DNA from 4 places in the Sporosarcina sp. AD_1 genome. Region 2 is predicted to be linked to each of the others. Evidence: riboswitches for the same ligand, from Rfam matches in the RefSeq annotation. Region 2 holds a riboswitch; each other region holds the start of a gene.
What was found. A riboswitch is a leader RNA that binds a small molecule or an ion and turns the genes downstream of it on or off. The one in region 2 is predicted to bind cobalamin.

Region 1 (7,841 bases), on a different contig from region 2:
GCTAATGAAAAGAATTGCGCTACTTTTGATCATGTTTCTTTTAGCTGCTTGTAACAAGGAAAAGTCCTTTGATTTTCCACCATATGAAGGAAAAGATTTATCGATAGGCGTCATTGGAGAACAACCCGACATCGATTCAGACAAGATTCGATTCCAAGAGCTATCGTTCGATGAGTTGCTGCATGAAGTAAAGACCATCCCTGAACGATTCGATGCGATTTTTATCATGCCGGAAGAATTATCCGAAGCTGCCGATGATGAACTAGCCGAGATTTATAAGCAATTGACAATCCCCACCATTTTTATTGATTCAAGAAAGAGCTATTTCCCTTTTGTAACAGAAGGAGTGTCATTCGAATCTGCTCCTGACATGGGACACGGCTATGCTTCTGGGATTTTGTTCGTCGGCAATCTGAGAACGTATGAATTCGGACTCTACAATGACATACGAACGGAAGAAACCATTAAAGCAACCTATACTACCATTTTCGACACGATAGAAAAATTAAGTGTTTATAATGATAAACGAAAATAGAGGAATCCCGTAAAAAACATCGAATATATATTCGTATGAAGCGAGGGGGTTAAGTTGATGGTTTTAGAAACATTGAAGGTAAACAAAATGAGTTGGGATGAAGTGGCACATCGCTTTTATGGGCGCAATCCGCTTCCGGACTATGGGCCGCTTGCGCCGAGCGAAGAAGACTTGCAGCTACTTGGGGATGTGGCAGGATGTAAAGTGCTGGATATCGGCTGCGGAAGCGGCCATTCACTGCTTTATATGAATGAACGAGGTGCCGCCGAGTTATGGGGAGTTGATTTATCCCATACACAGATCGAGACAGCTAGAAATGTGCTGACCGATGTGACAACACCCGTACAATTATTCGAGTCGCCAATGGAGAAAGATCCTGGTTTGCCGAGCCATTATTTTGATATCGTTTACTCGATTTTTGCACTCGGCTGGACGACAGATCTTCAGGCAACCATCCAAAATGTCCATCGATATTTGAAAACAGGCGGGACTTTCATTTTCAGCTGGGAGCATCCGCTGCATAGCCGTGCGAGACTAATGGATGGCGGCCTCCACTTGGATAAGTCGTATCACGAGGAAGGTCCGTATGATCACGAAGCGTGGCACGCACCCGCTATCATGCAGCAATTGAAAGTAAGTACATATATCAATACGCTCGCCGACCACGGTTTTCAAATTGAGAGGGTCATCGAGGACGTGGCTCTCACAGAGGAAGATCGCGAAAAGCATGAAAATCGCTGGTACTCATATGAGAAAGCAACAAAGCTGCCGACAACGTTAATTATTAAATGCAAGAAATTATAAAACAAAAGTCAACTGCGCCTGAACTTCATAACCCAAGCGCAGTTTTTTCGCAGTTATATTGAATAATCCATTTCACTGCATCGAGCAGGTTTTCAGCAATGTAATCAGGCTCGATGTCCGCCCACTTATGCTTGTAGTCGGTGCAAGAACTTATCCCCCATCCAGTTAACACGAGAATCTTCTTCGCACCGACTGCGTGAGCTGCCAGCATGTCCGTCGCTCCAACATCACCAATAAAAGCCGTATTCGATAGGTCGATACCGTGTTTCCTTGATGCTTCCCACAATAGGCCCGGGTTCGGTTTATGGCATTGACATCCGTCTTCTGGACTGTGCGGACAAATAAATGCATCATCAAACCCATACGACTGGAACTCCTCTAGAAACTCCTGCGTGGAGGCTTGGCCCTTGCTAATCCGATGCTGGTTTGTGCAAGCAAACATCTTAATATGATGTTTTTTCAACAAGGCAAATGCCTCACGACTGAAGGGATACAGTGTAAAATCTCTTGGATGAATAAAATGTCCGGTTCCCCCTATCGTGCCGTCCCGATCAATAAAGACTCCTTGAATTCCCCCCATTTTCCTTCCCCCTTCCCTTCTTTCATCATAACGTAGTTGTAAAACTATTTCGATAGAATGGTTGACAGAAAAATTTGGACATGCTACCTTTAATCAAATCGAATAGCAGACGGAATAGGTGATCTGAGAAGTCTCAGATCTTAAATGGGAAGCCGGTGAGCAATCGAATCCGGCGCGGTCCCGCCACTGTGACAGCCTTTGTGCTGAAGCCAGATACCAGCCTAGTTCAACAACGCTGTAAACCTACGGTCGATAGGGAGGTGTTAGATGGATACGCGCAGGCGAAGTGCGTGCTTTTTTGAGCATGCCTTTCAAAATACCGTACATTTCTGACTCCCCGTTGGAAATGTATTTTTTTATGCAATCAAATAAGAAAGGGTGGACTACATGACAACAATCAGCAGCACAATCGGATATCCCTATATCGGTGAAAACCGGGAATGGAAGCGCGCGCTTGAAGCGTTCTGGAACGAAAAGATTCAAGAGGAGGAACTGGTACAAACGATGAAGGAACTGCGGCTTTCCTTCCTTCAAAAGCAAAAAGAGGCAGGCATTGACGTCATTCCCGTTGGAGATTTCACTTTCTATGACCGCGTGCTCGATACCGCCGTTATGTTCGGCATGGTTCCTGATCGATACAACTGGCGAGGCGGCCAGGTATCGCTTACAACCTATTTCTCGATGGCCAGAGGAAATAAAGAAGCGGTCGCCTCTGAAATGACGAAATGGTTCGATACAAACTATCACTATATCGTGCCGGAATATGGGCACCGGAAACTCACCTTGACGGAAAATAAGCCCCTAACCGCATACAGAGAAGCTAAGGAAGTTCTCGGAATTGATGGCAAGCCTGTCTTGATTGGCCCCTATACATTTTTAAAACTATCAAAGGGTTATGAAGATCACGAGATTCCCGCATTTCTTCTTCAGTTGCTTCCGCTGTACGAGCAAATTGTTAAGGAACTTGCGGCAGAAGGCGTGCATTGGGTGCAAATTGAAGAACCGATTTTATCTACCAGCATTACTCGCGATGAAATGAAGACAGTGAAGGAGATTTATTCCCAGCTAAAGAAAGCCGTTCCGGAAGTAAAAATCATGCTGCAAACGTATTTCGATGCAGTCGAGTGGTATGAGGAGACAACCGCCCTTCCTGTAGATGGCATTGGGCTCGATTTTGTGCATGGCGGAGAGGCAAACTTGAAGAACTTGCGGACGTTTGGCTTTCCGGCAGATAAATATTTCGGAGCCGGCCTCATTGACGGACGCAATATTTGGCGGGCAGATCTTGGAGCGAAATTGGATATAGCAGATGAGCTGCTGCGCTTCGTATCAGCTGATAAACTTTGCATCCAGCCTTCCTGCAACTTGCAGCATGTGCCTGTCTCACTAAAATCCGAAACACAGCTAGAAGAGGCACTTCAGGGAGCACTCGCCTTTGCTGACGAGAAACTGTCCGAAATCCAGATAATCACTAAAGGCATCAATTAATCACGTGCATCCGTACGCGACGATATTGAAGAAAGTGCCGCCGCATGTAAACGTCTCGCTGCTTTACCCGAGCGGAACCGGGCGGATTTGGATTCGGAAATAAGAGCGCTTGGCAATGGAGACAGCAGCCGTAATCTTCCTTACGCAGAGCGCCGGATTGCACAACAAGCCGCTTTCTCACTGCCCTTCTGCCAACGACAACGATCGGCAGCTTCCCGCAGACCCCTGAAGTGCGCAAGACGAGGACCCAGTGGAGAAAAGGCGAGCTGACAGATGTGCAATATGCGGAATTTATTAACGCCAACATACGCGAGTGGGTTGAAATCCAAGAAGAGATCGGACTGGATGTTTTCGTTCACGGTGAGTTCGAACGGACAGATATGGTGGAATACTTCGGAGAGAAATTGGACGGATTCGTATTTACCGAAAAGGCATGGGTCGTCTCATATGGGTCGCGTTGCGTGAAACCGCCGATCATCTATGGCGATGTCGCATTCGTTGAACCGATGACCGTCAAGGAATCCGTCTACGCGAAATCACTGACGGACAAGCCGATGAAAGGCATGTTGACAGGACCGGTGACCATCCTCAACTGGTCATTTGTCAGAGATGACGTGAGTTGGGAAACTGTCGCCAACCAACTGGCCCTTGCAATTCGTAAAGAAGTGGAAGCGCTCGAAGCGGCCGGCATCACGATGATTCAAGTCGACGAGCCCGCATTGCGCGAAGGCCTGCCGCTAAAGCGGAATGAATGGAGCAATTACTTGGAGTGGGCCGTCAAAGCGTTCCGTATTGCGACTGCGTCAGTCAAGGAAACGACGCAGATCCATACCCATATGTGCTATTGTGATTTCAATCAATTCATTGACTCCATCAGCGCATTGGATGCGGATGTCATTTCAATTGAAACATCACGCAGCCATGGCGAACTCGTACACGCCTTTAATGACAATCATTACGATAAAGGAATTGGCCTCGGCGTCTATGACATCCACAGTCCCCGCGTCCCATCCGTGGACGAGATGGCCGCCATCATTGAAAAAGGACTTGAGGTGTTGTCCCCTGAACAGTTCTGGGTCAACCCCGACTGCGGCCTAAAAACGAGGAAGCATGCCGAAACCGTCGCTGCGCTGACGAATATGGCAGCTGCCGCAAAGCGCGTGAGAGAACAACTCTCTGTTGCGCAAAGCTGATGAACTAAAAGACTTTCCCGCCTGGCATGGGACATAGCCGGGCGGGATCTTTTGTCGTTGTCCGATAGCTCTCTTTGTAGATACAATCACCGAATAAAATCGGTTATTTGTTTCTATCACCGGCTGAAACGTCCTATCACCGGTTAAGCCAGTTCTATCACTGCCTAAAATGAGTCTATCACCGGGTAAACTACTTCTATCATCGGCTAAAATGAATTAATCACCGCTTGCCCCCACTCAGAACAGCCCTGCTACCACTTAGAAGCATATTATTGCCTCTCTTCACAGTCCAATCACCACACAGCTGCCCATTATCTCCACTTCGCAGGATTGGAGCGTCTCCCTGTTCCGATCCATCAACCGATCATTCGGCCGTTTTTCCATACGCGACAGTAGACAACTCCACTTCCACTTGTTCCCCGCCGCGAATCATTCGAAGTAAAATATGTTTGCCGACTTCTGCCTCAGAGATGGCAATTTCCACCTCATCATAGGTTGCTATTGCGATGCCATTGACGTGGGTCATGATATCCCCGACTTTCACCAATCCTTCTGCCGGTGTATTCGGCCTAACTTCAACGACTTTGGCTCCCGGCTGATCGCCTGGATTCGTCCGATGCAGCACACCGATCCAGCTTTTCCAGAAACGCCCCCGTAAGTCTGTGTCCTCCTCATAAACACTTTTTAGATTTCGCATGAACTGATACGTGCCAAAGGCCATATTGTCAGCTTCCATCATCTCAATATCCCCACACCAAGAACCAATATATTCGATGCCTACGAGAGAGCCCCCTTCTTGTGGCGTGATCGTCCATTTCGTCACATGACCGTCTACATCCTCGAGCACGATTTTCTCAATTTCCACAAGCTCCTTGATGGTGCCAACATAACTGACACCCCACCCATAATCAAGGCTCATCGTGCCACCCACGCGGATATCGAGCTCGCATTCTCGCGTCTCCCAGCGATTCCGCTCTTTGGGAACGGTCAATGCTTTCCACACCTTGTCAGGCGATGCCTTGACAAAAATCTCCCGTTTCACCGATTCAATTGTCTTCTCCATCTTGCTCCCCCTCCACATAAGCTTTTAATTTCAATAATTTGTCTTCCAACAGACTTCCGATTTCCAGCTGAAGCTTTTGGTAGCCATCCGAAAGGGCTTCCTCATTCAGCCGATACACCCGAAACCGTCCTTCCTTCCGCTCGCTCACTACATTTTCTTCTAGCAAGATCGCGATGTGCTTCTTCACAGCAGGTTGGGAAATGGTAAATTGGTCGACCAGCTCCGACTGCGTATATTCATGGCGAGACAACAAAGATAGTATTTTCCTACGGGTTGGGTCTGCGATTGCCCGATAAATATCCGTCATATCAAAGCCTCCAATATATAACCTTTTGGTTATATATTAAATATAGCAAGCTAACCGACAATTAGTCAAGTAAAATTCAAACTATTACAAGGATTGATTAAAAATCCCCTCCAGCGGCTCCCAAGGATAAATGGCCGCTTCAAATTTCTTGTCAATTACAGCAGGATCATTGTTTGCAAAATCCTGTGCTTCCTTGAAACTATCTACTTCTAAAATAATTAATCCGCCTGTATGATCCATAAACGGCCCGCCAGCAATCAAAATCCCTTTCGCCAATGCTTCCCTTACATATTCCCGATGGGGAACAAGCCCTTGTTTCCAATGCGGCTATCCCTGCTCACATGCCGAACCTGTTGTAAAATGAATGACAAATTTCATTCCATACACCCCTTTGGTTAGTTGGTAACCTCCATTAGCACTTCTTTCGCAAAATGATAGAAAGAAGAATATGGCATATGATGCAGCTGATCGACTGTCGATCTGGCCAGTTCCACCGCTTTGTCTTTATTCCCCAGATGATCAAGACAAAGTGCTTCATAGCTATTGGATAAAATACGAATCGCGAAATCGAGCGGGTTTAACTTGACCTGCTCGTTTATCGTAATTTGATTGTCCGTAAACAGCTGCAGAGCTTCTTCATACCGTTCCAGCTGAGTCAGTGCCCTTGCTTGTAAATTCTTCACAGCGAAGAGATATTCCTTCTTCACCTCTCCGGGCATGTGGCTCGAAGCTTCCGTCTTGGCCACCAGCTGTTCCGCTTTGGAAATCGCCTTTTCATATTGCCTCTCAAAAAATTCTTCCAGAAAAATTGAAGTCAGTTCATGTTCAAACTGTAAACTGATATTCTTGACCGCCTGGACAAACAGACAGCAGTCTTCCACATACTCCCGAGCGGCTTCCATTTTCTGTTCATCATAGTAAAGCCACGCTTTCGCATTAAGCACATTGTAATAAAAATCAAGCACCAGATGTTCGCGAGTAAATTGGATTGCATTATCCAACTGGTTATGCGCTTCCTCGTTCCGTCCCAAGGAGACGAAGGCAAAAGCTTTCTGCGAAATCAATTGGACATAAAGTGACTTCGTTTCGACACTGTCCATGACCGTTAACTGCTCGAGCGCTCGGTCGATAATCTGAATCGCCTCTTGATAACGAGCCTGATCAAATTCAATATCCGCTAAAAAGGAATAGCACCTGACCGCTCGCCACTCCATTTCTAGCTCCCCGTACAACTCTATTGCCTTCATCAAATACGGTTCCCAGTTGTTATGTTCCTGCTGGTTATATTGTTCGATCGCAAGTACGTAGAGATAGTACAAGCCCCTCGCATACATCTCATTCATTCTGGCAGCTTCATAGCCTGAAGAATGGTTGTCTAGAACCGGCTTCATCAAATCAAGCGCCTTGGCTACACCTTCCCACCCCGGTTGATAGTACAACGCAAGCACATCATGAAGCACCTGTCTCATTTTACTCCGCGGGACTTCCTCCACCAGCTCCGAAATCTCGACGCCCAGCTGCCGTGCAATATGCTGCAACCGCTCGATGGAGGGCTGCGTTTTCCCATTTTCAATTAAACTAATCATGCCACGAGATACATGCTCATTCGCCACATCTGAGATAGTCATCTTTTTCTCGGTCCGGATCCTTTTAATATTTTCTCCGACATGCGTCAACACGCTCTCCTCCTCGTCCGTCAACTGTTATAGCCAGTATATCACGTTTAGCAAATAAAATATTTTTGTTTAATATATTGAACACCGGCTCTCTATTGTGCTATGTTTAATATATTAAACGAAGAGAGGCTGAGAAATTTGATTAAACGAAACATGTCACTTATCGTGACCAATCAGTTTTTAACGGCACTGGCG
Region 2 (7,841 bases):
CCAGCGCATTTATGATTTACTTGGCGTTACCTTCGATTCTTATAATGGCGAAGCCTACTACAATGATAAGATGGAGCCGGTTGTAGAATGGCTGGATTCGAAAGGATTGCTCACGGAATCAGATGGTGCGCTTGTTGTTGACCTCGGCGAGGAGATGCCGCCGTGTTTAATTAAGAAATCGGACGGCGCGACGCTATACGCAACGCGCGATTTGGCAGCGGCGCTCGATCGGAAATCGACTTATGGTTTTGAGCAATCCATTTACGTTGTCGGGAATGAACAAAGTCTTCACTTTCAACAGATAAAAAAAGTGCTCGGACAATTGGGCTGCGATTGGGCAGAAGACATTACACATGTTCCGTTCGGCATGATTTTAAAAGACGGAAAAAAGATGTCGACCCGGAAAGGGAAGCTAGTTTTGCTGGAGGAAGTGCTGAAGGAAGCCATTGAGCTCGCCAAGCGAAACATTGAAGCGAAGAATCCTTCCTTGGAAAATAAAGAAGAAGTGGCTAAAGCCGTTGGTGTTGGAGCCATCCTATTCAGCGACTTGAAGCAGCATCGGAAACATGATATTGAATTCGATCTGGAAAAAATGCTGCAAACCGAAGGCGAAACGGGCCCCTATCTCCAATATAGCTGTGCCCGGGCTCATGCTGTCCTGCGGAAGGCAGACGGGCGCGGAGAAGAGGGAATCTCTTCTGTAAATGATTATGAATGGGATATCATTACGCAGCTCCAGCACTTCCCGGAAGCCGTCCAAAGAGCATCCGTGGAACTGGATCCGTCCATCATTGCCAAATATGCAATCGATCTTGCGCAGGCTTTCAATTCGTTCTACGGTAATGTCCATATACTGTCAGGTGCGGCCAACCAATCGTTCCGTCTATCCCTTGTTCAATGCGTCAGCATTGTACTGGAGGAGTCCATGCGATTGCTTGGCATGCAAGCACCCCAGGAAATGTGATCATAATAACATGACCTGTGCAACCTACAGCACAGGTCGTGTTACTTTATATGCAAACGGTCATGCGAGCTCCGTTTTTCCATGCGTGCATCTGCAATTGATATAAATCAATCACTTTATAGGCTGCGGGCAATTCAAAAGTTATCGGAGCGATCCATGCCGCGCCATTATCCAAATAGCTCAACATATTGTTGACGAGGCGCACTTGAATGGCGACGATCTGGTTGAGCCTATTTTTCTGCCGAATTCGCTCCACATGCAAGGTGGAACCAGCCGAAACAATTTGTTTAGGCAATGAGGCATCCACTTGATCTTCAAAGAAGAAGTCTGGCTGCCTGGTCTTTATTTGTTGCCCCAGCAGTTCTTTCATCAGGCCAATGGCGGAGACTCCTCTCGTCTCCACCCCTCCTTTGTAAAACATCTGCCATGAACCGCACTCTAACACTCTCTCCATAAAGAGGTCAGACAGGCCCGCAGTAAAGGGCAGGCCTTCCTGCAACTGCCTAATCACTTGTTGATCTGAAACACGTAACCTCTTTTTCTCACTCTCCAGTGGAGGGATGATGCCCCACAATGCACTCACCAAATCTGTAGATAGTGTAATATACCCGTTGGATAAAGCCCAATACGTGTCCACCACTTTTTCAATCCGGTCCACTTGTTCCTGCTGCATTGCTTTCATTGCGAGAAATAGCAGGTCGTCTTCATTGGAAATGGATGCAGAATAAAACCGGGCAGTTAATTCCCGTTCTAACCTTTCCATGTCCCGTTCCGTATAACGTGTTTTTTCAAGTGTCAGGTATTCCGGAAACTTCCCATTAAATTCAGCGCCAATGCCATACTCCTGTTGAATTGCTCTCATCTTCCGTCTCCTTTCAATGAAAAAGAGCAATCGCCTGCCACTTCGGCAGAGCGATTGCTCATAATTGATCATTAGGAAACAAATTGGAACCCTAAAAAGCCCGATGGACCGGGATCCGTTTCGCCTCCACCTCTCAACCCCCGAAGAAAGTGTCGCTATGACGATGGATGGCAGGTCTCCTGGCTTGCGCTTCCTCCTTCCACCCGCCTTCCCATAGTTTGCCTATAGTGGCTCATCGGTGGTCGTCTGCGCTTACAGTTGCGGGGACAGCTCCGGATTTCCGGATTCCCTATTAAACCGTTACGGTACCATTTCATCGTTCAATATGTGCTATTCAATTTTTTCGAGACTTATACTTGTAGTTTAAAGCGCTCGACCACTTCTTGCAACTCATTGGCTATATTTTTCATGCGGGTCGTTGAATCTGCCACCCGTTCCAATTCCGTTTGCTGTGCTGCCGAGGACGCGCTGACTTGTTCCGCTGATGCCGCTGTCTCTTCTGATACAGCCGACACACTCTGGATCGAAAGCATCGCTTGATCCTTATTCGTCAGCATCTCGTTTAGTTCCGCATTTAATTCCTGAATGACTTCGCTCATCCGCTCTGTCAGTTCAGCATTTTGATGGAAAGAAGCTTCCGTACTGGATACTGATTCGTTCTGCCCTTCCATCGCTTTTAGATTCGTTTCAATAACTGCTGCCGTTTGGTTGGATTCCTCAAGAATCTCCTGGACAGTTTGCTGAATGACTTCAGTTTCCGTGCGGGATTGCTCTGCAAGTTTGCGCACTTCTTCCGCCACGACTGCAAATCCTTTGCCGTGCTCCCCTGCCCGTGCCGCTTCGATGCTGGCGTTCAAGGCAAGAAGATTCGTCTGAGCTGTAATATCATGAATCGACGTGATCACTTGATTGATCGCATCAATTTTGGATGACAACGCGCTCATTTGCTCCTTCACTTTCGCATTCATCTCATTCGCAGAAGCATTGTGTTCACGCAAATTCGCCACTTCCGACATCCCTTTTTCCGTCGATTCGATCGTTTGATGGGACAGGTCATTCATGCGTTGCGAAAGCTGGGACAGGATATTGATCTGCTCCGCCAGTTCCGCAATCACTCGGCTCGTTTCTTCCGTATCCTCTGATTGCTTGGAAGCCCCTTGTGCAATTTCATTTGTTGCCAATGAAACCTCCTCGCTGGAAGCTACAATTTCTTCAAATGCGTGGTGCACATGTGAAGAGGAATCGCTCAATTCATTCGAGGAACGCTGAACCGCCTGGATCGCTTCATTTGTCTGAAGAAGCATATCATTATACGCTTTTGCCACTGCGCCGATTTCGTCATTGCGGATATGCTTTTCATCCACAAAGTGCGTCATATCACCTGTTGCAGCCGTTTCAATTGATTTCTGCAAGAAGGCCAGCGGTTTTAATTGCTTGAAGATGAACCAGCCGGTTGCCGCCGTCATTAAGACGATCATAACGACCGCTGCCAGAATCGTCATGAGGAGAATAGCGTTGTACGTCTCCAATATTTTCGATTTCGGCACTACCGTTTGTACGGTCCAAACTTCTTCGATATTAGGGAGCGTAATAGGTGCGAACGAATTGAAAGCCACTTCATTCAACCCTTTGGAATCTACATATAACGTTCCGGCTTCCCCTTGGTTGAGCTTTTCTTTCACAGGCGCCCAGTCAATTGCATCTTGCATATTGGTGCCGTTCATTTCCGGCTTCAAGCTGTTAGCCGTCAAATCTCCAGCATCTGTAATAATGGAGGCATAGCCGCCATCCGGCTTAATTGATTGAACGAGATCATTTAGGAAATCAATTGAAATATCCGTCGTCAACACGCCGAAAAATTGCCCGGACTCTGTCATGAGCGGCACAGAAATGGTTGTCATCAATACCGTCTGGCCACCTGCATTATACTCATACGGTTCTGTCAAGACAGCGCGTTTTTCATTCTTCGGTACTAAATACCAGTCCCCTTCGCCCGGGTTGTCATACCCGCTCAACGGTTCCACGCCGATGCCATTTTCCTTTTTATACAAGTACGGCACGAAGCGATCTGTTGAATCTACAAGCCCGCTTTGAATATTGCCATCCAATGGGATGAAACCTTTTTCAAATACAGCTGCCATTCCCGTGGCATCTTCGTTCTTCTTCAAATTATTCTCGATAACATGAATCACTTCATCTGTCGTCAGATCATGATTTGCTTGCAATGTTTCAAATATGTGCTTTGTTGTATGAAGCATTTCATTCGTCCGGTCGAATCGCTCGCTGAGAATCGTTGCATTCAACTTGGAATTCTCCACGGCAAACTCTTCAGCGTCGGACATGCTCTGCTTATGTAAAAACGTGCTTGTTGCCACTGTGTAAACAACAAACAAGATGACAAACAACCCGATGATTAACCCGGATAACTTCCATGCAATACTATTCTTTTTTCTCACTGGGTGCTACCTCCTATTTCATATTCTATCTCTTATATCGTACGAACTAGTAAAAAATGAAGGTTTTGTGTCAATTAACCATTAAAAAAGCATTCCGAAAACGGAATGCTTTTTTACTATTTTTCTCGATGATTAGATTTGATCTGTCCAGTGAGTATTTTATTTTTCTTCCATTAAATACGACCGGGGCAATTACGAATAAATTCAGTAATCTTATCGATTGCAAATATCTAAGACAACCTGAACAGACTGCGCAGATTTATCAAGCGCACGCTTCTCTTCGTCGGTTAAGGGAAGTTCAATAATACTCTCAATTCCATTACCGCCAAGTACAGTCGGAACTCCTAGATAAATATCCTTGTAGCCATATTCTCCTTCCAAATAGGCGATGGATGGTAAAATACGCTTCTTGTCTTTAATGATCGCTTCCGCCATCTGGACGAGAGCGGCTGCCGGCGCGTAGTAGGCACTTCCGTTACCGAGAAGGGCCACAATTTCACCGCCGCCTTTTCTTGTCCGCTCGACAATGGCTTGAAGCCGGTCCGCAGGAATGATTTTATCAAGCGGAATTCCGCCCGCATTCGAATAGCGCACGAGCGGCACCATATCATCCCCGTGCCCGCCCAGAACGAATCCAGAGACATCCTCAACGGAAATGTTCAGTTCTTCCGCTACAAACGTATTGAATCGTGCGGTGTCCAGCACGCCGGACTGGCCGATTACACGATTTTTCGGAAAACCGGTCGTCTTGTAGCAGACGTAAGTCATGGCATCGACCGGATTGCTTAATATGAGAACGGTGCTCTCAGGAGCATATTGTTTAATCTGTTCTGAAACAGATCGCATGATTTTCGCGTTTGTTGTGACAAGATCATCACGGCTCATGCCTGGTTTCCGAGCGATCCCAGCCGTAACAATGACCATATCGGCATCTTGGATATCGGAATAGTCCGATGTGCCGATGATCATGGAGTCAAACCGCTGTACCGGGCTCGTTTGCAATAAATCGAGCGCTTTCCCTTTTGTCGGATTCACCAAGTCGGGGATGTCCACCAATACGACGTCGCCTAATTCTTTTTGCGCTATCATGAGAGCAACAGTGGCTCCGGTATGCCCGGCTCCGATGACGGCGATTTTATGTCTGCGAAATGCCAACTTAGCTCATCTCCTTTATCAATGCCTGCAAAAAAGGCTAGTATGATGCGTCAGGCTTTGACGGATCATTGCCTCTTGCCTGCAGGTGCCATTGCGTCTTATTACTTTTTAGCGGATTTCGGCTTTGCTGGTTCCGATTGCTTTTCCTGCTTCGGAGCCAGTGGTTCCACCACAGGAGCTGGCTTTACCATGCCGTAAACAGATTCATCCGGACGAGGGATAACATGGGATCCCAATAGCTCACCGACACGTGCAGCCGCGTCACGGCCAGCTTCCACAGCCGCCTGGACTGCACCGACATCGCCTTGCACGATAACCGTCACAATCCCGCCATCCACCATCTCTTGCTTCACAAGGGACACATTGGATGCTTTAATCATGGCATCCGCCGCTTCAATGGAACCGATCAACCCTTTTGTTTCAATCATTCCGATTGCTTGACTCATCGATTTCGCCTCTCTTCACTTCTGTAGAATCAATGATTCCTATGACTACCGCATCTATAGGAATCGGATTGTCTTTCATAATATAACGTGAGGAGCCGCCGCTCGTTATCAGGACTTCATCACCAATGCCCGCACCGATCCGATCTGCTGCCACCATTTGGGTCTGGATGGCATTTCCGTATGCATCAATCGGCTGGATAATCAGCAATTTCAACCCTTGCAAGCCCTCTTCCTTGCGTGTTGCCCATACGTTACCGATCACTTTTCCCATTCGCATGCGTAATCACCTTTTCTACTTTCTGAAGGAAATCGTCTTACCGAGTTCCCTCGCTGTATCTTTCGCAAGCGCTGTCACAATCGTTCCTTTTTCGAGGAGGATGTCCTGTTCCTGAATGGAACGGATATCTTCATTGGAAAGCAGCTTTTTCTTAAATTCATACGGTTTGTTCACGGGCTGGGGTGCGCTTTGCGGGACATGGTTCTCTGTCCTTGCTGTTTCCCCATTTTCTGCTCCCGGCTTCACAAGTCGTCCGATTGTTCCTTGTGTAATAAAACCTGCATTTGCCTCATCTGTGTCGATATGCATTTCCAGCCGATACCGTTCAGAGACGCGAATCTTCACATTTCGAAACGACACGGGACGGATGCCATCCGCCTCAACAGTTACATACTCGCCATTTTGCACGCCGAACCGCGAAGCATCGCCTGGCGCCATATGAATATGCGCTTGGGCGACGATCAAGCCCTCTTCCAAGTAAATGCTGCCTTTCGGGCCGATGAGTGTGATGCCAGCGGACCCTTCGATATCGCCAGACTCCCGAAGCGGCGGCTTAACACCTAACTTCATGGCGTCTGTGAAGCTCACTTCCACTTGGGAAAGGGAACGCGCAGGACCGAGAATGCGCACGCGTTCGATGCTGCCTTTCGGTCCTGCGACAACCACTGTTTCGTTAGAAGCGAATTGGCCCGGCTGTGATAAGTCGGACCGCTTCGTCAATTCATAACCCTTTCCAAACAGCGCTTCCACATGTTCAGGTTTCAGATGTACGTGGCGGGCAGAAACGGCAATCGGAACAGCGTGAGCCGGCAATGGGCTCACGTCTTTTGAAAGCTGGCCGAGGACTTCCCCGACAATCCGTTCAATCAATTGCTGATCCATTCCACTTCCACCTTTCTGCTGTTATTTTCGCTTTGGAATCAGCCTTCCATTTTAGGAAGGATCATTTCCAATTCGTTATGCGGTCTTGGGATAACGTGGACAGATAGCAATTCGCCTACACGCTGTGCTGCTGCTGCGCCTGCATCAGTTGCTGCTTTTACTGCGCCTACATCACCGCGTACGAGTACTGTTACGATTCCGCCACCGACGTGAACTTTACCGACAAGATTAACGCTAGCCGCTTTCACCATTGCGTCTGCTGCTTCGATTGATCCGATCAAACCTTTAGTTTCTACCATTCCTAGTGCTGTACCTTCTCTGTTCATGTTTGTTTCCTCCTAATGGGGTTTATTTTTATTTTTGCTATAAAACGTTGATTTTCCAATCAACTAAGTGTTTAACTGATACTCACTTCGTCAACTGCTTCACAATCTCGCTGACTAAGTTTTTCACTACTTCCGGATCGATGTCGCCATCGGATCCGACTTTCGTCAGGACCTCTGAGACGACCTGCTCGGTTGCAGCAGTCGGTTTCTCTTCCTGGTGGGAAGGGAGTGTAACTTCTTTTGTGCCGTATGCCATCCGTTTAATGTTCAGCAAGTGTTTTGCTGTTACGTTGTCGGATGTAATATTGCCTCCGAATGTGCCGCAGCCTAATGTGAACGACGGCATAAGACCTGTCGTCCCCCCGACCGCTCCGACGGAAGACATCGTGTTGACCATGATACGGGAAACCGGCATTTCTACCGCGAATTCGCGGGCGATGGAATCATTCTCTGTATGGATTGAAAGGCTGTGG
Region 3 (7,841 bases), on a different contig from region 2:
GGGCTTCCTCTTGGATGGGACGCCGCTTCACTTCCAGAATTAATGAATGGATCGCCACGTGAAAGTTTTGATTACTCATAATCTGTTCCGTTAATTCGGGATGGTAATGCTGCAGTTTTTCGAACCGTTGTTCAGAATCCACTTCTCCCATGAATTGGCGGAATGAAGGATTGGCGTGCAAAATAGTCCCTGTTTGGTCCGTAATGACAATGCCGTCTGCGATGGAATCCAATAACGTATTTTGGACCAGTTCCCTTTTCTGCCAGAGACGATCCAAAATGATGGAACAGAAAAATAGGGCAAAGATGAACAGGGTTACGCTAGCCACGAACCAAGCAAGACGTGTCGTATCCAAACCATCTGGAAACGGACCGGAATTTGTCATGCTGGAAAATGTCGCCGCTGCCATGCCGGTATAATGCATGCCGGTGATCGCAACAGCCATAATGAGAGAAAAAACTATTTTTAATTTCCATGACATGTCTCGGCGGGCATAAGGGGAGAGGAAGCCGATCCAGATGGCGACCCAAGAAGCCGCAACAGCGATCAATAGGGAAATCGCAAATAAAACCGGATTGTAGACGATGGTGACTGCTTCAAGTGCTGCCATGCCGACGTAATGCATGGATGCAATGCCAGACCCCATAATTATCCCAGAGAGAAAAAAACGGATTTTGCTTTTATGATTCACGGATATTATGAAATAGCCGAAATAACACCCCACAATCGCAATCACCACTGAAATAGCGACAAGCAGTGTGTTGTAATAGACGGGGACCGGGAATTGGTAGGAGAGCATGGCGATGAAATGCATCGACCAGATGCCAATTCCGAGCGTTCCTGCTCCGAGTATAAGCCAAATGCGCTTAGCTGATTGGCGGGTGAACGTTACACGCCGGGCTAAGACAATTGAGGCGTATGCGGACATTGTTGCAATTAAATAAGACAGCGCAACAAGGTATGGAATATGATGATGGTCCGACATGGATGTGATTGAATGATCCACAATAACACCTCTGGATTAGGATGATACCGAATATATCGGTAAACTGCAGACTTTTATAAGAGGAGAAGCACCTATATATTAATTTAAAAATTCCACAGTCTTATGTTTCAAATAAGGCCAATCGGGAATGCTAATGGGAAACGAGACAAGGAGTGATTGGATTGTCAAAAAGTTATGCAGGAGATAAAGATCACAATCCGACTGTCAATCAAGGGGATTCTTCCTCCATTGCGAATGATGCGGCTAAAAAGGCGGAGCAGCGCGTTGACGAGATACGCAAAGAAGCGCAGGACGAAGTAAAACGCCATCAACAATATTCAAATGACCAGTAAATGCAAGGACCTTCCCGTGGATAAGAGAAGGTCCTTTTTCTTTTATTCACCCAGATAACCCGTCAAAATAACCATCATTAGCAAGCCGAGAATGAAGGAGAAGGTCGCAGAACGTTCATGGCCATGCCCGTGGCTCTCCGGAATCAATTCTTTATAGACAATGAATAACATGGCGCCTGCAGCAAAAGCCAGGCCATACGGCACTATCACAAAAAGCTGTCCCCCGAAAAGCAGGCCGGCCCATGCGGAAGCGAATTCAGTAAACCCTGCTAAAAAAGTATAGCCGAACGCCTTCCACCGGCCGGTCCCTTGTGTAATGAGAAAGAGCGCGAGCAAGAAGCCTTCGGGAATATTCTGCAAGCCAATCGCCAAAGCGACCAGTGGTCCTAAGTCTTCTACTTGACTGGCAAAGCTCACGCCGACGGACAGGCCTTCCGGTATATTGTGCAGCGCCATCGTGATGAACAGCAGAAACGCACCCGCTGGCATGGTGTCGGAATGCTCCAAGTCGCTGTGCGGGAGGGTTTGTTCAAGCAAAGTCAAAACGAGTGCCCCTAATAGAATGCCTACACAAAGCACCGTCATATTGGAAAGATTGAGAGCGGAAGGAATAAGGCTATAAGTAGAGGCGGCGACCATGACGCCAGCCGTAAACGCAAGCAAGTTGTCCTTTTTTCCGTGCGATAGATTGGCAATAAATAAGGTCGGCAGGGCTCCGAGCAATGTGCAAAATGATGAGATGAAAATACTGATGAGTGGCAATGATGCCATACAGAACCTCCTCCTATTCCTATGGCAAGTGTATGTCCATATAAATTCCGGCAGTACTGAATGGTCCCTTCTTAGCTGGTTTGGTACGAGAATTTGAGCTGGCAGCAAGTGTGAATCAATTATCCACACGTGCCGTCATGGAAACGATTGCCTGTGGGGGTTCGTTTGTCGGGCGTTCACCGCGGGTTATTGGCGTTCATCCCGAGTTATTGGCGTTCGTCATGGGTTATTGGCGTTCGTCATGGGTTATTGGCGTTCGTCATGGGTTATTGGCGTTCATCCCGAGTTATTGGCGTTCACCGCGGGTTATTGGCGTTCGCCACGAGTTATTGGCGTTCGCCACGGGTTATTGGCGTTCGCTACGAGTTATTGGCGTTCGCCACGAGAAGAAGAGAGACACTTAATAGGACTTGCTTTTGATACAATAAATGATAGCGGGATCCTGAAATGAATCGGCATGTCGGGTCAAATGCCAGAAACCTGGTGCTGAATACAGAACCCCGGTACAAACGCCAGAACCAAGATCCAGATACCGGTAAAAACAAAACAGTCAGTAGGAGGAACTGCATGACAACGCCATTAACCATAGAAGAGATACCACACGAATTGATTTACATAACAGGGGCCATTCACGACATCCGGTTTCCGAAGCAAGGACATACTTCTGATGTAGGGATTGTGGATGGAGAGAAAGGTCCATATATTATAAAGCGGGCAAAAGAGGAGCTGTTTCGATCTTGGCTCGTGCGGGAGGAGTATGTGCTGCGAAACTTAATGGGTTCGGGGTTGCCTGTGCCTATAGTCTTTGGGAGCACGACGACACCGGACGGGCAATGGCTCGTACTAGAAGTGTTGGAGGGAGAACCGATCCGCTCAGCGCTCTCGCGGGAGACGGATGAAGTGCAGCGCAGTTCCTTGTTGTTTCAGTTCGGCCAGCTGCTCGCCCGTTTGCATTCAGCTCCATGTCCGCGGGGGCTTAAAGAAGAAGGGGACTGGTTGGACCGGCAGCTTGAAACGGCTCAGTACAACGTGCAGCATTATCAAGTCGATGGCACGGCTGAGTTGCTGGAACGGTTAAAGATATCCAAGCCAAAAGCGGTGAAACAGACATTAATTCACGGCGATTGTACTGTTGACAATGTACTTGGTGCAAACGGTAAAGTGACCGGCTTGATCGATTGGAGTGGAGGGGGATTCGGCGATCCCCGGTATGATGTGGCTCTCGCGATCCGGCCGAAACCAGGGATGTTTGAGAAGGCAGAGGACCGGGAGTTTTTCTTTGAGGGGTATGGGTCTCACATCAGCAAGGAAGAGTATTTTTACTTCGCGGATGGGTTGTACGATTTTTTCTAATTAAGGCCATAAGAAAGCCAGGCCCTCACTCGCGCCTGGCTTGTCCGTTTTATTCGAATTTCTCAGGATAGATTGCTTTTGCTAGCAGCTCAACTGCTTCTCCGATGCGTGGTCCTGGTCTTGACATCATATCGCTGTCCAATTGGATGACACGGTCTTCTTTTACCGCCTGTAATGTATCCCAGCCTTCACGGCTTTTGATTTCGCTGACAGGGTCCGGACTATACGACGTAGTCGTGACAATGACGTCAGGTTGTTTGGTAAGAATATCTTCTAAATGATGTATTCCGCTTCTGGTGCCAATGAAAAAAACCACCCAGGGAGATGGGTGGCGACAAACAGATCTATAGCAACAAGTGCCTACTAATCCAATATGTCGTATCTTCCCTTTTTTCCGAAGGAGCAAAATACACATTGAAAAAGCGGGTATCCTGACTTGTGCTTCATTCCCGGTGAGAGCCTTCCCATTCTTTACGAACAGTGGCATATTCTCACTTCGTCCACACTTACAGTTGCGGAAACAGTTCCGGATTTTAACCGGATTCCCCATTCACATAGGTTTCTATGACTCTTTCAATTATTTATTCAACTAGACGATTGTATCATTCAAATTGAAGGCATGGAACAGTGCCATGATTCGGCAGCCGGGAGGAAGGGTATACTTTGGGCGAAATGTGGAAATGGAGAGGGTGGCAACATGCGCAAAAGCTGGTCCATCTATATATCGGATTTAAAAAATTTGAGCCGCAACTGGGTCGCTGCGGTCATTATCGGGGGACTGATCATTCTCCCTTCTTTGTATGCGTGGCTGAATATATATGCTTCGTGGGATCCGTATGCGAACACGGACCGGTTACCGGTAGCAGTTGTCAATGAAGACAAAGGGGCAACCATTCGGGATGAACCGATCGATGTGGGCGGACAGCTTGTCGACACCCTGAAGCATAATCGGGATATGGACTGGAACTTCACAACCCGTGAGCAGGCAATGGAGGGTATTGAATACGGTGATTATTTTGCGGTTTTGATCATACCGGAAGATTTTTCGGAGCGTCTTGGAACGGTTATTTCTGGTGAGCCTGAAAAATCCCAAATTGATTATTACGTGAACGAGAAATTGAACTCCATTGCCCCGAAGATTACAGAAAAAGGGGCCAGTGTCATTGTGGAGAAGGTGAGCAGCCAGTTCATTGCCACTGTAAATGAAGTCATTTTTGACCTGTTCAATCAACTCGGAGTTGAAATTCAAAAAGACTTGCCGGACATTGAGCGTTTTGAAAATTATATTTTTGATATAGAGCAGAAGTTGCCTGCCATTCATGAAACGCTGGTCGGCACACGGAATGATGCAAAGTCGGCACGACAGTTGATTCGCCAGGCGGAAAACAAAATGCCGGCCGCAAAGCAGACAGTTTCGGAAGGGCTGGGCACCATTGACCGGACGCTCGGTTTTTTAAATCAAGCAGAAGCCAGACTAAACGAAATGGCGCCGACCATCCAACAAGATTTAAAAACAGCATCCCGAATATCGAAAGAAACAAATGATTTTCTGACGAAAGTCGGGAATGTCCAAATCGATTTCACAGAATTGGACCAAGCAAAAGAACGAGTGGATACCCGAATGACAAATGCCATTGGAAAAGTGGATGCCATTCAGGCAGATCTAGTATGGCTCCGTGATATGGCGGCTGGATCAAAACCAACTGAGGAAGGGGAGAGCGTCCCGGCAAATCCAGAACGCGATAAACGATTGCAGGATGCTATTGACCGGACAGGGGAAATCAAAGCCCTCATGACAGAAGCGCAAACGAATGCACGCGCATTGAATGGGCTTGTGGAAAGCAAGGAGCAACAAATGAAACAAACGCTTGCTGACCTTCAAGATATCTCAGGCCGTGTTTCCGTTCGCCTCGATCAGTTTATTGCCGAATATGAGCAGACAATCGAACCGACCGTGCGAAGCGAAGTGAAACGGGCGAAAGCCACATTGCAGCAAGGACGGTCCATGCTCGTTGAAATTCAAACGACCATTCCGGAGGTGGAACTCGTCCTATCCAGCACCTCTACTCATCTGGAGGACGGACAGGGCATGCTCGACCAAGTGATGGCGGAATATCCTTATGTCTCGGAAAAGGTGAAAAGCTTAGCGAATAGGATCAGGGAAGTAAAAGGCGAAACGGATATTAATGAAATCATTCAGCTACTGCAAAATGACCCACAGGCAGAACGGAGCTTTTTCGAAGAGCCCATCGTGTTGAATGAGAATAAATTGTTCCCCATCAAGAACTACGGCACTGGGATGACGCCGTTTTATACGGTGCTGTCCATCTGGGTCGGCTGCCTATTATTGATTTCCCTCTTATCGACGGACGCGGAAAATCTTGAGGAAATGAGCGCACGCCAAGTCTATGTCGGCAAGCTGATGACCTTCCTGACGATTGGATTTCTTCAAACGATAATTGTTACCGTCGGGGACCTGACGCTGTTAGGTGTAAAGGCGAATAATCCGGCATGGTTCATTGTCTTTGGGTTCTTTATCAGCGTCATTTTCATGACGCTCGTTTACACGCTCGTCACGTTGTTCGGTGACGTCGGAAAGGCGCTTGCTATTATTTTGCTTGTCCTTCAAATTGCCGGCTCGGGCGGCACGTATCCCGTCATGCTGCTGCCGGAATTCTTCCAATGGATCAATCCGGGCCTGCCCTTCACCTATGCCATCGACCTGATGCGGGAAGCAGTCGGCGGGATTGTCTGGAGACGTGTGCTGACCGATTTTACCTTCTTACTAGTAACGGGCGTGTCCATCTTTTTCTTCGGCTACTTCTTAAAGGAAATCATTAACCGGAAGACACATCAATTTTTGCGGAAATCGAGGGAATCCGGGTTGTTCCACTAAAAGGATGCAGCTGGACGAGTTGGCCATAGGGTAAAAGGGGAAAAACGAGAAGAAGTAGTTTGGAAAAGCCACAAATGGACCACGTTCGGTCGATTTGTGGCTTTTCTTTTATGTAATATACAGAAGAGGACTAAGCTTTTATTGCGCTAACACATGCTCGACAAACCTTTGGATCCGTTCCGCATATTCCGCTGTGCCATTATCCAATGCCTTCGTATGGCCGGCGTTTGGCACAATCCATAATTCCTTCTCACCACTGGCTGCATCGTACAGCTTATAAGCCATTTCTGTCGGCACCAAATCGTCCGAGTCGCCATGTATGAGCAGGAGCGGAACTTGATTCTTCTTCACCTGGTCAAGAGCAGACGCCTCTTCAAATGTGTAGCCGGCGCGTACTTTGGTAACAACGCTTGTCACTTGCAGCAACGGAAATGAGGGAAGATTGTAAATGGATTTCAGCTGATGGGCCAGTTCTTCTTTCACGGTGCTATACGCACTGTCCGCGATAATCCCCTTCACTTCTGGAGGGAGCTTTTCTCCGCTCGTCATTAGAACTGTGGCGGCTCCCATGGAATTGCCATGCAAAAGAATCTGTTTCGCTCCATGCTCTTCAATCAAGTAATCGATCCAGTCTTTATAATCAAGCCGGTCATGCCAGCCATAGCCGATATACTCACCTTCACTTTTCCCGTGCCCCCGCGCATCGGGGAGTAACACGTCGAAACCGAGGTCGTAATACATCTTCGCCAGTTTGCCCATATTATCACCTGAGTTTCGGAAACCATGGGCCAGGATGACTGCTTCATCTGAGCGATCCGCATGTTGGATGTACTGCGCATTCAACCGCAGCCCATCGAATGATTTCATCTTGATCGGCAGGCGTTCCTGCGAATCAAACCACTCTTTTGCCTCCCGCAGCAGCTGTTGATCTGCTTCGCTTGCCACCGCATTCACAGCCTCCGACTCAGTATGCAGCTCCACTTCCGTACCGCGCTTCACGCCTTGATTGAAAAAATAATTGCCCGCAATGACTAGGACAACCACTAGGATAGCAGCCAGGCTCCCAATCGCGACGCCAATTTTGCGTTTCATTGCCATTCCCCCTTGCCTATCATCGTATCATTTTAGGACGTGCCATATGACAAGGATTTCAATGTAAAAAGAAAAAAGACACCTCGTCAAAGGTGTCTTCCATACTTAAAAGTCGATATGATCTGGATCTGGACCAACGCGTTTGTCTTCATTCAACTCGTTAATCCGCTCCATTTCCTCGTCAGTCAATTGAAAGTCAAAGACATCGACATTTTCGGCAATGCGGTTTTCATTGATCGATTTCGGAATTGTGACCACGCCGTTCTGCAAGTCCCAGCGGATAATGACTTGTGCAACCGATTTGCCGTGGGTGCCGGCAATTTCTGATAGAACCGGATTGTCGAGCAATTGTCCCTGGGCTAGAGGAGACCACGCCTCCAGTCGAATGTTG
Region 4 (7,841 bases), 140 kb from region 2:
CTTCGACTCCGTACATCCCGTGATCGAAGTAGACCGTATTCATATAGCCTTCCAAAATCTCGTCTTTCTCATAGAAAATCTCTAAGCGATAAGCGTACAGCGCTTCCTTTATTTTGCGGTTCCACGATTTCTCGTGTGTCAAATATAGATTACGGGCATACTGCTGAGTGATCGTGCTGGCGCCTTCCGCCATTCTCATCGTTTTCACATCTTTCAGCACGGCCCCTGCGATCCTTCTGTAATCAAACCCGTTATGGTTGTAAAAATTACGATCCTCCGTTGCAATGAATGCATCCACCAGGAAAGGTGAAATATTATCTAAACCGACCCAATACCTGCGTTCAGCCGAGTATTTATCGCCGATCTGCCGTCCGTTCTTGTCGAGAAAGACAGACGCCTTGGGCACGCTCAGTGAGGGGGCACCCGCAATTTGGGCATAGATCCGAAGACATAACAGGGCTGTGAAAAAGGCGGTAACTCCGGTGATGGCAAGCATAAGGAAAGTGCGCAGCAATCTCCGCTTCTTCTGTTTTTTAATAAAATCAGACCGTTTCATCGCATCGGAACCCCCTTAAATGTTTCATTACCAACAGTATGGACACGCATCAGAGGATTAAACGGGCGGAATTGGGAAAACTTCGTTGGAAAGTTTGCAGCAGAAACGATATAATGAATAGATATTTGAGTAGGAGGATGGTTCTGAATGGAAACTGCGAATATGGAACGTGCCGTGGATGTCAAACTGCGGTCGACGATCATTCATCCAGGCCAGCCGGCAGATAAACATACACTGCAAGCAAAAGGTGTCATCATTGAAAAAGCGGGCAACCTATATTTGCGGTTTGAAGAAAAGCAGAATGGCCAAGTCATCCGGACAACTGTGAAACTTGGCGATGAGGAAGCGCTCATCATGAGGAGCGGTGCGGTGCAAATGCGTTTGCCGTTTTTCATCGGAACCCCGAGACCGGGTACGTACGGAAATGGTCCGGCCATGTTCAATCTGCTAGTAAAGACAAAAGAACTTCAAATTGATACGGATAAAGCAGGCGCAGCAGGGGACTTTCACGTCCATTACGAACTGCATGCGGATGGAGCGCTGCTCGGTACATATAAGCTTCAAATTTCTTTCATGGAGGGACAAAAATGAACGCTGTAGAAAAGATACAACAAGAAATCAAATCGGCTTTCCGGCAAGCTGTCATCGCCGCTGACCTGGTAGCAGAAACAGAGATTCCGGACATTCTACTGGAAACACCGAAAAACAAAGAGAACGGGGATTATGCGACGAATATCGCCATGCAGCTGACGAAGCTGGCGAAAAAGCCACCACGCGTCATTGCGGAAACTATTCTGGAGCACTTGAATACTGCGGATACAGCAATTAAATCAGTAGAAATTGCAGGGCCGGGCTTCATGAATATCCGGTTGAAGACCGATTTCCTTGGCGATGTAGTGAAAGCGGTACTGGCCCAAGGAACAGATTATGGACGTTCTACATTTGGACAACACGAAAAAGTGCAAGTCGAGTTCGTTTCTGCCAACCCGACGGGCGACTTGCATTTAGGACATGCGCGCGGGGCATCCCTCGGCGATTCCCTCTGCAACATTCTTGATTTCGCGGGCTTCGACGTATCCCGTGAATATTACATTAACGATGCCGGCAATCAAGTGAATAATTTGGCTCTCTCGGTGGAAGCACGCTACTTCCAGGCACTCGGCATGGACAAGGAAATGCCGGAAGACGGCTACCACGGCCAGGATATTATTGAAATTGGCAAGAAACTTGCGGAAGAGCACGGAGACCGTTACACACAGATGCCGGAAGCAGAACGTCTTGAATTTTTCCGGAAGTATGGACTTGATTACGAATTGGAAAAATTGAAGAAGGACTTGGAAGACTTCCGAGTGCGCTTCGACAATTGGTTTTCAGAGACATCTTTATATACCGACGGGAAAATCGGCATTGCGCTCGATAAACTACGTAGCAATGGCCACGTCTTTGAAGAAGACGGCGCGACATGGTTCCGTTCCACGACATTCGGCGACGATAAAGACCGCGTGTTGATCAAAAACGACGGCAGCTACACGTACTTGACACCGGATATCGCGTATCATGAAGATAAAATCCGTCGTGGTTTTGACAAGCTCATCAATATTTGGGGAGCCGACCACCACGGCTATATTCCGCGTATGAAAGCAGCCATCGAAGCGCTTGGATACGATCGTGACACGCTCGAAGTCGAAGTGGCCCAAATGGTGCAGCTATATAAAGACGGCGAGAAATTTAAAATGAGCAAACGGACAGGGAAAGCAGTCACGTTGCGCGAACTGGTGGAGGATGTCGGCTTGGATGCCGTCCGTTACTTCTTCGCCATGCGTTCCGGCGATTCCCAAATGGATTTCGACTTGGATCTTGCCATTTCCCAGTCCAACGAAAACCCGGTCTACTATGCCCAATATGCACACGCGCGTATTTCATCCATCTTGCGCCAAGCGGAAGAAAAAGGCATGGTAGCTTCAACCGACCACGTAGACTTGCTGCAGTCGGAAAAAGAAGTTGAACTGCTAAAGAAAATCGGCGACTTCCCGAAAGTCGTCGCGGACGCAGCACGCCTGCGCTCGCCACACCGCATCGCAACATACATCCAGGAGCTGGCGGCTACCTTCCACAGCTTCTACAACGCAGAAAAAGTGCTCGACCCAGACAACCGCGACCTATCCGAAGCCCGTCTGGCCCTCGTCACCGCAACACGCACAACAGTTGCCAACGCCTTGAAACTCATCGGCGTCGCAGCGCCTGAAAGAATGTAAGGAAAACCCCCGTCTTTCCCGGTTCCGCGGGAGAGGCGGGGGTTGTTTTGTTATTCATCTGAACGGGGACCTTTGAATGTAGGACGTAACTGCTTGATATTTGTGTAACCGCTCGTATTTGCTTCCGAACCTCTCGTATATTTCGTTTACCGCTCGAATCACGTTTCGAACCTCTCGTAAAACTTTGTAACCGCTCGAATCTCGTTTTGAACCTCTCGTATAATTTTTTTACCGCTCGTATCCAACTTGCAACCGCTCAAATCACGTTTTGAACCTCTCGTAATAATTTTTTATCGCTCGTATCCGACTTGCGACCGCTCGAATCTTGTCCAGCCAGCTGAGGGGAATTTTGTAACCCGACGTACCACGTTTCGAACCGCTCGTATTTGCTTCCGAACCTCTCGTATGTTTCATTTACCGCTCGAATCACGCTTCCAACCTCTCGAATAACTTTGTAACCGCTCGAATCTCGTTTTGAACCTCTCGTAAAAATTTTTTACCGCTCGTATTCGACTTGCGACCGCTCGTATTTCCTTCCGAACCTCTCCAATAAATTCGTAACCGCTCGTATCCGGTTCCATACAGCTCGTATGTTTTCCTCGCCATATGAAATCCACCCGGCCCCAAATATAAATCGCCCTCACTTCCACACCAGGCATGCTCGCAGTATCAAGTCTACAACCGAAACCCCTTAAATTGTGAAGTGCATTCAGCGCGCCATCAGCTTTCCAATTACGTAATCCTCTTCGCGTACCAGCCGCTCCGTTCTCAGAATGTAAGCCACACCACAAACACAGGAAACTCGTCATTCCTCAACACTTGCAAATCCCTCTCCAACTTTCCGTCTATCGACAAGGAAATGTTTTATAGTATAATGGTTGCGTACACAATTACATATCCGAACATGAAGGTGCCCCGCCATCAACGACGGGGTTAAAAGGGAAGCCGGTTCGAAGCCGGCGCGGTCCCGCCACTGTAAGTGCGAGCTATCCGCCTGATGCCACTGGATCTGATCCGGGAAGGCGCGGTATGCGATTGAAGTACGAGCCAGGAGACCTGCCTTTGTGAATCACCCGCAACCCTACGAGGATAGGTTTGGTGAAGAGTCGGTGCGCTTTGGCGCGGCCGAATTTTTACTAGACGTTGTCCTCCGTTCATATGACGGGGGATTTTTGTTTGGAATCAATAGGAGGAAGACAGAATGAAGAAGTTTTGGCAGCTTTGGTTGACGGCTGTATTTGCCGTATTGCTTTTGACGGCATGTGGCACGTCGGATGAGCCGAAGAAAGAGGATGCAACAGAGCAAACAAGTGGACAGACAGCTGGCGATGCCGAGCAGGCAGCTCCTGCGTTCCCGGTGACATTGACCGATGCGGTTGGCAATGAAATTACATTTGAGGAAGCACCTAAGAAAATTGTTTCCTTGCAAGCGAGCAACACAGAAATCCTTTTCGCTCTTGGTTTGAATGATGAAATTGTCGGAGTTACTGACTTCGATAACTATCCGGAAGAGGCACTGGAAAAGGAAAAAGTCGGCGGCATGCAATTCAATGTCGAGCAGATTATTGCCATGGGCCCAGACGTTGTGTTCGCGAATGAAATGGGACAAAGCTCCGGTGAAGAAGGCTGGCAGCAAATCCGCGACGCGGGCATTCCAGTGTTTGTCGTGAAAAATGCGATGAACTTCGAAGAGACATATGAAACGATCAACACGATCGGAGAAGCAACAGGTAAGACGGAAGAAGCTGAAAAAATCGTAGCGGACATGAAAGCGAAAGTGGACGAAGTCGTTGCGAAAACGAAAGACGTCGAGACAAAGAAGCGTGTCTTCGTTGAAACATCCGATGCACCTGACATTTATGCACCTGGCAAAGGGACATTCATGCAGGAAATGCTTGATATGATCGGTGCTGAAAACGTTGTGACGGCAGATGGCTGGGCATTGATCAGCCCGGAAGAAATCGTGAAGCAAAACCCTGACGTCATCATCGTCATGTACAGCTATGTGCCGGATATCGTGGAGAGCGTGAAAAACCGCGACGGCTTCAGCGATATTACAGCTGTCAAAGAAGACCGCGTCATTCAAGTTGATGAGAATATGACGAGCCGGACAGGTCCTCGCCTGGCGCTTGGCCTGGAAGAAGTGGCTAAAGCCATTTATCCAGAGGCGTTCGGTGAATAAAACAGGCATCGCCTACATCGTGAGTGCCGCCACACTGGCTGTGGCGGTATGGCTCGGTGTATCCATCGGAACCGTGAAAGTGCCACTGAGCACGTTCTGGGATTCGTCGGATACTACAGCAACGAATATCCTATGGAAAATCCGCATGCCGCGTGTCCTATTGGCTGGCCTTGTCGGTGCATCGCTTGCCATTGCGGGCGCTGCGTTCCAAGGATTGCTGAAAAATCCGCTAGCCGATCCATACACCCTCGGAGTGTCATCCGGCGCCTCGGTAGGTGCGGTTGTGACACTCTTTTTTGGCTTATCCATTCCGATGCTGGGCGCGTATACGTTGCCAATCTTTAGCATGGTCGGCGCCGCGGTAACGATGTTCCTTGTTCTCGGATTTGCGAGACTCGTCGACCGTTCCATGAAGATGGAGACGATCATCTTGACGGGCATCATTTTCGGGTCGTTCCTCGGCTCGGTTCTGTCCCTAATGATTGCGCTGACAGGGGAAGAGCTGCGGCAAATTATCGGCTGGCTGTTAGGAAGCGTGTCGATGCGCGGCTGGAAATATATCGTTATGGTGCTGCCGTTCGTTATCATTGGCTCTTTCATCCTCTGGCTCAACCGGCGAGAGCTGAACGCCATGCTGTTCGGCGAAGAGCGGGCGCATCATTTGGGCGTCAACGTTCGTCGCCGCAAATTTATGATTCTCATAGGCGGTTCCATTTTAACGGGTTCTGCTGTGGCGGTGTCCGGAACGATCGGCTTCGTCGGACTCGTTGTCCCTCATATGACAAGGCTGCTATGGGGAGCGGATCACCGTCATTTACTGACGCTTTCCTTCTTGAATGGAGCCACGTTATTAATAATTTGTGATCTAATTGCACGGACGATCATTTCACCTTCAGAACTTCCTGTCGGTGTCATCACTTCTTTCATCGGTGCACCAGTATTCGCATACATCTTTTATCGACAGAGACGGAAAGGGGCCATGTAAGATGCTCAAGGTGCAAAATCTGTCAGGGGGATACGGGAAGGAACCGGTCGTCCAGCATATCTCATTTGAAGTGAATAAAGGAGAAATTCTCGGCATCTTAGGCCCGAACGGAAGCGGGAAATCAACCTTGCTGAAAATCATCTCTGGTATTTTGCCGAAACAGGAAGGCACTGTTGAAATCGACGGGCAGGATGCGAGTGTTTATTCACAGAAACAATTCGCGCAAAAAGTCGCGGTGCTGCCGCAGCTTCATGCCCATGCTTTTTCGCATTCCGTCAAAGAAACCGTATCGCTCGGCAGATATCCGCACCAGTCCGGGCTATTCTCAACTTGGTCCAAAGAGGATGAACGAGCGGTGCAGGAAGCGATGGCGTATACCGGCGTAACCAAATACGAACATACACCGATTGAAATTTTGTCAGGCGGGGAGCAGCAGCGAGTCTTCGTGGCCCAGGCGCTGGCCCAGGAAGCACCGATTTTATTGCTGGATGAACCGACAAACCATCTCGATATTGCACACCAGCAACAACTGCTTGATACCGTGCGCAGCCATGCGGTTGAAAAAGGCGTCACGGTCGTCTCGGTTTTCCATGATATCAACCTGGCTTCTCTCTATTGCGATCGGCTTCTGCTGATGGAGAAGGGACGCATCGCCATGATCGGCAGCCCGCTTGATGTAGTTAAAGATTCTATGATCAGCAGTGTTTATGAAGCGCGGGTCAAAACCCAGCCGCATCCTGAATTGCCAAAACCGCAGATGACGCTCCTTCCTGATACAATGGATGAAATGAAGCCATTCATCGTCACGAAAGAGCAGTTTGAGGTCTCCTCAAAACATGTTTCGCTAACAGCCGATCAGCCGCTAAAAACACTATCTTCCGCTGTGCACAATGCTGGAATGGGCTGGTATCGGGCTTTCGTCAACCGCCATGTCGATGCGAATTACAATTGTGATGATGTTCAAGCGGAAAATGCGGCCTATCTGGAACGGGAAGGCTTCCATCTGACGGAAACGGTCGGCATGATGACGGCTGTCACGACGGAGCATGTAGAAATCGAAGAATTTAGTGGAGAGTTTGGTTCCATTATTATTGCTGTCACGGCCGGTGTCGGCAATGCGGTCGATGTGTCGAAGACGCTAACCCGTGATCAGGAGCAGCGCATCGGGACGATCAACACATGGGTAATCGTCAATGGACATTTACCGGATGAGGCATTTATCCAAGCGATGATTACTGCGACCGAAGCGAAGACCAAGGCACTTCAGGATGAGCAAATTTTGGATCCACTCACCGGGACAATTGCGACAGGCACGTCGACGGATAGCTTGTTAGTGGCAGCAACCCAAAGGGGAGAAAGGCTACCGTACGCGGGTCCCATTACGCCTTTAGGCAAACTGGTTGGTCACGGCGTGTATGAGTGCACAATCCGCGCCATTCGCGCGTACAAGAAAGCGAAGGGATGGACGGTATGATTCCCGCACATTTTATTGCCATCACCATCGGGTTTGTTCTCGATCGCATCATCGGGGATCCACCGAGCTGGCCCCATCCTATCAGATGGATCGGCACGTCTATTTCAAAATTGACTAGTTTGCTGAATCAAGGACGATACCGCTTGGCGAAAGGGGCAGTCCTGTTACTCGTCATGATTGTCATTGTAACAGCTGTCGTCCTAGCTATTGTCGGCATCGCGTATCAAGTCAACCTATACATAGGCATCTTGGTCGAAGCTCTTCTGATCGCCATCGGCTTAGCACAGAAAAGCTTGAAGGACGCCGCGATGGATGTTTACGAACCTCTTGCTGCGGGAGATATGGGGAAGGCGCGCGAAAAGTTGTCCTGGATTGTTGGAAGGGATACG

Region 1: linked by a shared signal. The riboswitch ahead of metE (5-methyltetrahydropteroyltriglutamate--homocysteine S-methyltransferase) and the one ahead of ACSW3C_RS10555 (hypothetical protein) in region 2 are both predicted to bind cobalamin.
Region 3: linked by a shared signal. The riboswitch ahead of ACSW3C_RS07710 (ABC transporter substrate-binding protein) and the one ahead of ACSW3C_RS10555 (hypothetical protein) in region 2 are both predicted to bind cobalamin.
Region 4: linked by a shared signal. The riboswitch ahead of ACSW3C_RS09840 (ABC transporter substrate-binding protein) and the one ahead of ACSW3C_RS10555 (hypothetical protein) in region 2 are both predicted to bind cobalamin.

The regions. Positions count from the first base shown of each region.
Region 1 is NZ_JBPVIR010000007.1:189,725-197,565, reverse strand. It holds gene ACSW3C_RS15170 (hypothetical protein) at 5-535, shown strand; gene ACSW3C_RS15165 (class I SAM-dependent methyltransferase) at 593-1,339, shown strand; gene ACSW3C_RS15160 (HAD-IIIA family hydrolase) at 1,365-1,919, opposite strand; cobalamin riboswitch at 2,019-2,158, shown strand; partial or broken gene metE (5-methyltetrahydropteroyltriglutamate--homocysteine S-methyltransferase) at 2,307-4,600, shown strand; gene ACSW3C_RS15150 (SRPBCC domain-containing protein) at 4,965-5,663, opposite strand; gene ACSW3C_RS15145 (ArsR/SmtB family transcription factor) at 5,647-5,970, opposite strand; partial or broken gene ACSW3C_RS15140 (YciI family protein) at 6,055-6,258, opposite strand; gene ACSW3C_RS15135 (helix-turn-helix domain-containing protein) at 6,366-7,646, opposite strand; gene ACSW3C_RS15130 (MFS transporter) at 7,785-7,841, shown strand, end outside.
Region 2 is NZ_JBPVIR010000004.1:415,032-422,872, forward strand. It holds gene argS (arginine--tRNA ligase) at 1-964, shown strand, start outside; gene ACSW3C_RS10555 (hypothetical protein) at 1,011-1,826, opposite strand; cobalamin riboswitch at 1,979-2,155, opposite strand; gene ACSW3C_RS10560 (methyl-accepting chemotaxis protein) at 2,177-4,282, opposite strand; gene mdh (malate dehydrogenase) at 4,496-5,437, opposite strand; gene ACSW3C_RS10570 (BMC domain-containing protein) at 5,539-5,883, opposite strand; gene ACSW3C_RS10575 (EutN/CcmL family microcompartment protein) at 5,858-6,160, opposite strand; gene pduL (phosphate propanoyltransferase) at 6,176-7,042, opposite strand; gene ACSW3C_RS10585 (BMC domain-containing protein) at 7,081-7,368, opposite strand; gene ACSW3C_RS10590 (acetaldehyde dehydrogenase (acetylating)) at 7,451-7,841, opposite strand, start outside.
Region 3 is NZ_JBPVIR010000003.1:293,359-301,199, reverse strand. It holds gene ACSW3C_RS07735 (bifunctional diguanylate cyclase/phosphodiesterase) at 1-1,006, opposite strand, end outside; gene ACSW3C_RS07730 (hypothetical protein) at 1,168-1,338, shown strand; gene ACSW3C_RS07725 (ZIP family metal transporter) at 1,381-2,109, opposite strand; gene ACSW3C_RS07720 (hypothetical protein) at 2,220-2,513, shown strand; gene ACSW3C_RS07715 (phosphotransferase family protein) at 2,677-3,462, shown strand; gene ACSW3C_RS07710 (ABC transporter substrate-binding protein) at 3,512-3,778, opposite strand; cobalamin riboswitch at 3,867-4,050, opposite strand; gene ACSW3C_RS07705 (YhgE/Pip domain-containing protein) at 4,160-6,358, shown strand; gene ACSW3C_RS07700 (alpha/beta hydrolase) at 6,497-7,450, opposite strand; gene ACSW3C_RS07695 (aldo/keto reductase) at 7,556-7,841, opposite strand, start outside.
Region 4 is NZ_JBPVIR010000004.1:271,265-279,105, reverse strand. It holds gene ACSW3C_RS09865 (transglycosylase domain-containing protein) at 1-556, opposite strand, end outside; gene ACSW3C_RS09860 (YwiB family protein) at 704-1,147, shown strand; gene argS (arginine--tRNA ligase) at 1,144-2,811, shown strand; gene ACSW3C_RS09850 (hypothetical protein) at 3,068-3,241, opposite strand; gene ACSW3C_RS09845 (hypothetical protein) at 3,238-3,417, opposite strand; cobalamin riboswitch at 3,703-3,889, shown strand; gene ACSW3C_RS09840 (ABC transporter substrate-binding protein) at 4,013-4,993, shown strand; gene ACSW3C_RS09835 (FecCD family ABC transporter permease) at 4,986-5,978, shown strand; gene ACSW3C_RS09830 (adenosylcobinamide amidohydrolase) at 5,980-7,452, shown strand; gene cbiB (adenosylcobinamide-phosphate synthase CbiB) at 7,452-7,841, shown strand, end outside.